DNA from 2 places in the Acidovorax sp. FG27 genome. Region 2 is predicted to be linked to the other one. Evidence: riboswitches for the same ligand, from Rfam matches in the RefSeq annotation. Region 2 holds a riboswitch; the other holds the start of a gene.
What was found. Region 2 has a riboswitch for S-adenosylhomocysteine ahead of metH (methionine synthase). Riboswitches for the same ligand answer to the same signal wherever they lie in the genome.
Positions count from the first base shown of each region.

Region 1: it holds a riboswitch for S-adenosylhomocysteine, as region 2 does, so the genes downstream of both, ahcY (adenosylhomocysteinase) here and metH (methionine synthase) in region 2, are expected to answer to the same signal.

Region 1 covers NZ_BAABVY010000001.1:5,631-9,814, forward strand. The annotation lists gene ABWV53_RS00025 (TlyA family RNA methyltransferase) at 1-830, opposite strand, end outside; gene ahcY (adenosylhomocysteinase) at 947-2,386, opposite strand; S-adenosyl-L-homocysteine riboswitch at 2,474-2,557, opposite strand; gene ABWV53_RS00035 (MFS transporter) at 2,604-3,887, opposite strand; gene ABWV53_RS00040 (peptide chain release factor 3) at 4,089-4,184, shown strand, end outside.
Region 2 covers NZ_BAABVY010000008.1:246,785-250,968, forward strand. The annotation lists gene metH (methionine synthase) at 1-2,560, opposite strand, end outside; S-adenosyl-L-homocysteine riboswitch at 2,597-2,678, opposite strand; gene ABWV53_RS06260 (helix-turn-helix domain-containing protein) at 2,697-2,936, opposite strand; gene ABWV53_RS06265 (hypothetical protein) at 3,053-3,802, shown strand; gene ABWV53_RS06270 (hypothetical protein) at 3,827-4,184, opposite strand, start outside.

The DNA of each region.
Region 1 (4,184 bases), on a different contig from region 2:
TGGCCCGGCTGCAGCTCGAACTGCGGCTTGACCAGCATGAGCAGCTCGCCACCGGCTTTCAGCAGGGGCGCCACGGCGGGCAGGATGTGGGTGAGCGAGATGAACGACACGTCGCCCGTCACCAGGTCGAAGATGGGCGTCACGTCGACGGATTCCCGCCCCGCGCGGCGGCGCCGCACGGTGGGCAGCGTGCCCTGCGCGCGCGCCCGCGCCTTGGCCGAGCGCTCGGCCTTGAAGGCTTCCACGTCGTGCTCCTTGGCGTCGTCGCTGTCGTCGTATTCGTCGTCGATCACTCCGCCGTTGCGCATCCAGCTGTAGGGCGCCTCGGGCTGGGTTTCGTTGTCTTCCAGGTCCTGCTCCACCTGTTCGGAGAGCGCGTCCTCGCAGGCGTCCTGCAGCGAGGCGGCCGTCATCGAGCGGGCGTTCAAGCCTTCCACGGCGACGACCCGCCCATCCTGCCGCAGCCGCTCGTGCAACTGGCCGTGGCCCACGTCCACGCCGATCACCTGCGCGGCGCCCTGCTGCAGCAGGCAGTCGGTGAAGCCGCCGGTGCTCTGGCCCACGTCCAGGCAGCGCCAGCCAGCCACGCGCAGGCCGGTCGCCTGCAGCGCGCCTTCGAGCTTCAGCCCGCCACGCGAGAGATACCGCGCCTCGGCTTGGTCGAGCAATTGAACTTCGGCGATTTCCGGAATGTCGTCGCCGTTCTTGGCGACCTTGTTCCACGGCAGGCTGGCCGCCAGCCGCCACTGCACGCCGGCCGCGATCAGGCGTTGCGCCTGCGAGCGGGTGGTGGCGTGGCCCTTGTCCACCAGGTAGACGTCTGCGCGCATGCGCCCATCCTTTTTTCAGAGTCGAAAGTGCCGCCGGCGCTGATCCATCAAGCGCCAGCAGCTATTATTTTCATAGCAAACCGCACGCCGACCCCATGGCCGGCGCAGCGGGGCTTTTAGTAGCGGTAGGTGTCGGGCTTGAACGGGCCGCTCTTGCTCACGCCGATGTAGGCGGCCTGGGCGTCGGTCAGCTCGGTCAGCATGGCGCCGACCTTCTTCAGGTGCAGGCGCGCGACCTTCTCGTCCAGCAGCTTGGGCAGTACGTAGACCTTGCCGGCCTCGTACTGGTCGGGCTTGGTGAACAGCTCGATCTGCGCGATGGTCTGGTTGGCGAACGAGGACGACATCACGAAGCTGGGGTGGCCCGTGCCGCAGCCCAGGTTCACCAGGCGGCCCTTGGCCAGCAGGATGATCTTCTTGCCGTCGGGGAAGGTGATGTGGTCCACCTGCGGCTTGATCTCTTCCCATTCGTACTTCTCGATCGACGCGACGTCGATCTCGTTGTCGAAGTGGCCGATGTTGCACACGATGGCCTGGTCCTTCATCGCCGCCATGATGTCGTGCGTGATGATGTCCTTGTTGCCGGTGGTGGTCACGAAGATGTCGGCCTTGTCGGCGGCGTATTCCATCGTCACCACGCGGTAGCCTTCCATGGCCGCCTGCAGCGCGTTGATGGGGTCGATCTCGGTGACCCACACCTGGGCCGACAGCGCGCGCAGCGCCTGGGCCGAGCCCTTGCCCACGTCGCCGTAGCCGGCCACCACGGCCACCTTGCCGGCGATCATGACGTCGGTGGCGCGCTTGATGCCGTCCACCAGCGATTCACGGCAGCCGTATAGGTTGTCGAACTTGGACTTGGTGACCGAGTCGTTCACGTTGATGGCGCGGAACAGCAGCGTGCCCTTGGCGGACATCTCGTTCAGGCGGTGCACGCCGGTGGTGGTTTCTTCCGTCACGCCGATGATCTCGGCGGACTTGCGGCTGTACCAGGTGGCGTCTTCGGCCAGCTTCTTGCGGATGGCGGCGAACAGGATGCGCTCTTCCTCGCTGCCGCCGTTGCCGGCCACGAGCGATGCGTCCTTCTCGGCGCGCTGGCCCAGGTGCATCAGCAGCGTGGCGTCGCCGCCGTCGTCGAGGATCATGTTCGGGCCTTCGCCGGCGCTGCCCTTGGGCGCGAAGTCGAAGATACGGTGGGTGTAGTCCCAGTAGTCTTCCAGCGATTCGCCCTTGATGGCGAACACCGGCGTGCCACCCGCAGCGATGGCCGCGGCGGCGTGGTCCTGGGTGGAGAAGATGTTGCACGAAGCCCAGCGCACGTCGGCGCCCAGGGCCTTGAGGGTTTCGATCAGCACGGCCGTCTGGATGGTCATGTGCAGCGAACCGGTGATGCGCGCGCCCTTCAGGGGCTGCGATGCCGCGAATTCCTCGCGGATGGCCATCAGGCCGGGCATTTCGGTTTCGGCGATCTTGATTTCCTTGCGGCCCCAGGCGGCAAGGGAGATGTCGGCGATGGCTTGGTCGGCCTGATCGGCCTGGGGCTTGAGAACTGCGCTCATGGTTTTCTCCAGTCAAGGATGGCGATGAAAACCACGCGGGTCCGGAGACGGGAGATGGGAGGCAGTCGCTCACCGCACCGGAAACAGCGTGGGTGAGCGTCGTTGCGAAGGAACCGGCTTCCGAGCCTCACGCCCCGCTGTGCTGGGGGCGCTGCAACGCTCCTCGGAAAGGCGTGCATTGTACAAAATGCGCGGGCCGGCCGGGGCCCGCAGCCTGTCAGCGCGGCGCACTCCCGCGACGGGCGTGCGTCGCCCCGGCCCTCAGCCGCAGGGCGAAGAAGAGAGCGAGCCCCAGCAGCAGCATGCAGAACAGCACGACGGCCGGCCACTGCCCCCGCTCCCAGAAGCCGCCCGCCGCCACGCCCAGCACGCTGGAAGCCATGTAGTAGGCCAGCAGATACATCGACGACGCATGGCCCTTGGAGTGCAGCGCCGCTGCCCCGACCCAGCCGCTGACCACCGCATGCCCGCCGAAGAAGCCCAGCGTGATAAGGCAGATGCCGGCGATCAGCGCGGCCAGGTGCGACGGCAGGGTGAGCAGCACGCCTGCGGCCATCAACGCCACGCAGCCCAGCAACACCGCCGGGCGCCCCAGCCGGTCGGCCAGCGCGCCGGCCCAGGGCGAGGCGCACATGCCCAGCAAGTACGCGCAGAAGATCAGGCCGATCTCGGCCTGGCCCAGGCCGAATGCGGGGGACGACAGCCGGAAACCCACCAGATTGAAGACCGACACGAGCGGCCCCACCAGCAGGCACCCCACGGCCACCAGCAGCGGCAACACCGGGTTGCGCAGATGATCGCGCCAGATCGCGGCGTGCTGGCGCACCCCCATGCCCGCGGCGCGCACGAAGCGGCGCGAGGGCGGCAGCAGCAGCACGAAGCCGATGGCGACCAGCAGGTCCAGCACGCTGATGAAAACCATGGCCTGGCGCCAGCCGAAGGCATCGGTCAGCAGGCCCACGCCCACGCGGCCGGCCATGCCGCCGAAGGCCGTGCCGCCGATGTAGAGGCCCATTGCATACCCGAGGCCGCGCGCATCGATCTCTTCGGCCAGATACGCCATGGCCACTGCCGGCACGCCGCCCAACAGCACGCCCTCCAGCGTGCGGGCGGCCAGCAGCAGCGACCAGTGCGGCGCCAGGGCCGCCAGCAGGTTGCACAGCGCCGCCAGCGCCATCGAGCCGAACATCAACCAGCGCCGCCCCACCGCCTGCGACACGGCGCCCGCCACCAGGATCGAGACGGCCAGCGCCGCCGTGCTGACCGACAGCGCCGCCGAACTGGCCGCCGCGCCGATCTGGAAATGCCGGGCGAATTCCGGCAGCAGCGGCTGCACGCAGTAGAGCAGCGAAAACGTGGCGAAGCCTGCGAAAAAGAGCGCGATGGCGATGCGGCGGTAGGCCGGGCTGCCTGCCACCGCGCCACACGGCACAGCGGAATCGGTGGCTGCGGCGCCCGAGGCAGGGGGTGAAGGGGTGGGTGTGTCGTTCTGGAGGGTCATGCGCATCGCCACAGCGGAGGTGGGCCGCGATTCTGCGCGGGCACCGGGGCGGCTGTCCAATCCACAGGTGCCCGATGCGGCGCCGCTAGAATCCCTGCGATTCATGGGGCCTGTGCCGGTGCGACCGCGCGCTGCGCCCACGGCCCCTTGCGCGACGGCCACGCCGCCGCACGCCCCCTCTTTTGCCATCCGAGCCCGCCCTTGTCCTACGCCCCAGAAACCCGGCGCCGCCGCACGTTCGCCATCATTTCCCACCCTGACGCGGGCAAGACCACGCTGACGGAAAAGCTGCTGCTG
Region 2 (4,184 bases):
TCATGCCGATCTCGTCGCACTGCAGCACGCGGAAGAGGTCTGTCTTGGCGCTGTGGTCGGGGCAGGCCGGGTAGCCGGGCGCGGGGCGGATGCCGCTGTAGCGCTCGGCGATCATCTCGTCGTTGGTGAGCGCCTCGCCCGCCGCATACCCCCAGAGGTCGGTGCGCACGCGCTGGTGCAGGCATTCGGCGAAGGCTTCGGCCAGGCGGTCGGCCAGGCTCTTGAACAGGATGGCCGAATAGTCGTCCAGCGCGTCGATGAAGGCTTTTTCCTTCTTCTCCACGCCCAGCCCGGCGGTCACGGCGAAGAGGCCCGCGTAGTCGGCGATGCCGCTCTCCCTGGGGGCGACGAAGTCGGCCAGGCACCGGCTCGGGCGCGTCACGCCGTCGATGGTGTGCTTCTCGGCCTGCTGGCGCAGGCCATACCAGGTCATGGCGACTTCGGTGCGCGTCTCGTCGGTGTAGAACTCGATGTCGTCGTCGTTCACGGTGTTGGCGGGCAGCAGCGCCATCACGCCGCTGGCGCTGAGCCAGCGGCCCTCGATGATCTTCTTCAGCATGGCCTGGCCGTCGGCGAACACGCGCATGGCCTCCACGCCCACCACCTCGTCGGTCAGGATGGCGGGGTACGGCCCCGCCAGGTCCCAGGTCTGGAAGAACGGGCCCCAGTCGATGTAGCGGGCCAGTTCGGCCAGGTCGAAATTTTTGAACACGCGGCGGCCCAGCGCACGCGGCACGGTGGGCTTGAACGCCGCCCAGTCGACGGGCGTCTTGTTGGCTCGCACCTTGGCCAGCGGCCAGAGCGGGGTCTGCTTCTTGTTGGCGTGCTGGGTGCGCACCTTGTCGTAGTCGGCGTTCAGCTCCTGCACGTAGCTGTCCACGCCGTCGCCCAGCAGGCTCTGCGCCACGCTCACGCTGCGCGAGGCATCGGGCACGTAGACGACGGGGCCTTCGTAGTGCGGCGCGATCTTGACGGCGGTGTGCACGCGCGAGCAGGTCGCGCCGCCGATCAGGAGCGGAATCTTCTTGATGCGGAAATGGTCGTCCTTCTGCATCTCGCCGGCCACGTACTGCATCTCTTCCAGGCTGGGCGTGATCAGGCCCGACAGGCCCACGATGTCCGCACCCTCGACCTTGGCGCGCGCGAGGATCTCGTGGCAGGGCACCATCACGCCCATGTTCACCACCTCGAAGTTGTTGCACTGCAGGACCACGGTGACGATGTTCTTGCCGATGTCGTGCACGTCGCCCTTCACGGTGGCGATGACGATCTTGCCTTTGCTGCGCACGTCGCGGCCGGCCAGTTCGTCCTGGCGCTTTTCTTCCTCGATGTAGGGGATCAGGTGCGCCACGGCGGACTTCATCACGCGCGCGCTCTTCACCACCTGGGGCAGGAACATCTTGCCCGCGCCGAACAAATCGCCCACCACGTTCATGCCGTCCATCAGCGGGCCTTCGATCACGTGCAGCGGGCGGCCGCCCTTGGCGAGGATCTCCCGATAGGCCTCTTCCGTGTCTTCCACGATGAAGTCGGTGATGCCGTGCACCAGCGCGTGCGACAGGCGCTCGCCCACGGTCTTGGGCTGCTCGGGCATGCCGCGCCATTCGAGCTTCTTGCTCTCGTCCTTGGCGCCGCTCCTGGCCGTCTCGGCGATCTCCACCAGCCGCTCGCCGGCATCGGGGCGGCGGTTCAGCACCACGTCCTCCACGCGCTCGCGCAGGGTGGGCTCCAGGTCGTCGTACACGCCCACCATGCCGGCGTTGACGATGCCCATGTCCATGCCGGCGGCGATGGCGTGGTAGAGGAACACGGTGTGGATGGCTTCCCGCACCGGGTCGTTGCCGCGGAAGCTGAACGATACGTTCGACACGCCGCCCGACACCTTGGCGCCCGGCAGGTTCTGCTTGATCCAGCGCGTGGCCTCGATGAAATCGACGGCGTAGTTGTTGTGCTCCTCAATGCCCGTCGCCACCGCGAAGATGTTGGGGTCGAAGATGATGTCCTCGGGCGGAAAGCCCACTTCATCGACCAGCACGCGGTAGGCGCGCTCGCAGATCTCGATCTTGCGCGCGAAGGTGTCGGCCTGGCCCACCTCGTCGAAGGCCATCACCACGGCAGCGGCGCCGTAGCGCTTCACGAGGCGCGCCTCGTGCTTGAACTTCTCCACGCCCTCCTTCATGGAGATGGAGTTGACGATGCCCTTGCCCTGGATGCAGCGCAGCCCGGCCTCGATCACGTCCCACTTGGAGCTGTCCACCATGATCGGCACGCGGGCGATGTCCGGCTCGGAGGCGATCAGCTGCAGGAAGCGCACCATGGCCGCGCGGCTGTCGAGCATGGCCTCGTCCATGTTGATGTCGATCACCTGGGCGCCGTTCTCCACCTGCTGGCGCGCCACGGCCAGGGCCTCTTCGTACTGGCCGTTGAGGATCATGCGGGCGAAGGCCTTAGAGCCGGTGACGTTGGTGCGCTCGCCGATGTTGACGAACAGCGTGCCTTCGCCGATGGAGACAGGCTCCAGGCCGGACAGCTTCATGGGAGGGACGGAAACAGCGGACATCAGGCTCACCTGTGCAATCGGTTCGGGGGCGGGAACAACAGGTGAGCGTCGTTGCAGGTCGTCGAATTTCCCAAGCCTGACGGTCGGGGGTGGGACCGCTGCAACGCTCCTTGGGAGGAGCGCGGATTCTACCGACTCACCTGCCCGTCAGGCGGTCCAGTGCCTGCCCCGCGCTGGCGATGTCGCAGGCCTGGCACCAGTCGACGAAGAGCATCACGTCCACGTAGCTCTCCCCGCGCTCGACCTTGGAGACGAACGACTGCCCCACCCCGAGCCGCTCGGCTAACTGGACCTGCGAGAGCCCGGCCTGCTTGCGCATCGCGCTCAATCCCGCTCGAAGAGTCTGGTAGCGGGGGTGGTAGATCGTGGTCGGCACGCTGGATGCTTTACGCCGATTGTGGATAGTCCGTTTCCGACTATTTGCGTTACCATGCGCGCGGGATCGACAGGGTGGTCTCCCACCACCCGCACTGACAAACTGAGAGGGTTGATATGCGTCTATGTGCAGGATATGTTCTGGCGGCCGCATCGGTTCTGACTGCTTGCGGCGGCGGCGGCGGTGGTGGTGGTGGCAGCGATGCATCCCCCTCGCCGGCTCCGGTCACGCCGGCCACCAGCGCCGAGGGTTTTTGGAGCGGCAAGTCATCTACCGGCTACGACGTCAGCGTGGCCGTGCTGGAGAACGGGGAAACTTGGGGCGTCTTTGGACAGAACGGCTCGTTGTACGGCGCCCTGCATGGCAGCACCGCTTCTTCGAACGGTGCGCTGACGGGTACGGGTCACGAGTTCAATCTGGTCTCCCGAACGGTGGCGGCGTCCAGCTACACCGGCACCTATGCGGCACGCAGCGCCATCCAGTTCCGGCTGCCTACGGGCGTCAGTGTGCAAGGGGCTTACAGCGCTGCCTACGATCAGCCAGCATCACTGGCCACCCTGGCCGGTACATACACCGGTTCCGGTGTGGCGACCGGCGCGCCGGTACAGGCGCTGTCGGTCACCATTTCCGCCATGGGCGCCGTGTCCTCGCCGCCCTCACTGGGGTGTACGGCAAGCGGCTCCGTGGTGCCACGCGCCAGCGGAAAGAATGTCTTCGACCTGCGGGTCACGTTCTCCGGAGCGTCCTGCGCGCTGGGCGATGGGGCCAGTGTGTCGGGAGTGGCCTATGCAGACAGCGGCAACCTTCTCGCGCTGGGTCTGTTGCCCTCGCAGACCGCGGGCTTCATCTTCACCGGCAAGAAGTAAGGCGCTGCGGGGGGGGCAGCGCCGTCAGCGCACCGGCAGGAACTGCAGGAAGGTGCCGCCCACCAGCCCCTGCACGTAGCTGATGGCCGCGCGGCGCAGCTTCTCGGCCACCACGCCGGCCAGCAGGTCGAGCCGGGCGATGATCTTGCCGAACTCGCGCTCGAAGCTCAGGTTGCGGCCATCGGGGCCGATCTCGTCGGCCAGCAGCAGCGGGCGGCCATCGGCGCCCCGGCGCTGGGCGATGAGCCACACGGCGCTTTCCACGTTGCGCGCGGCGTTGTAGAGGTGCTGCGCGTCCAGGCTGTCGATCAGGAAGAATTCGGTCTTGCCGCCGTGCGCGGTGATGATCATGTCGGCCGTGGCGCAGATGACCGCCGCCACC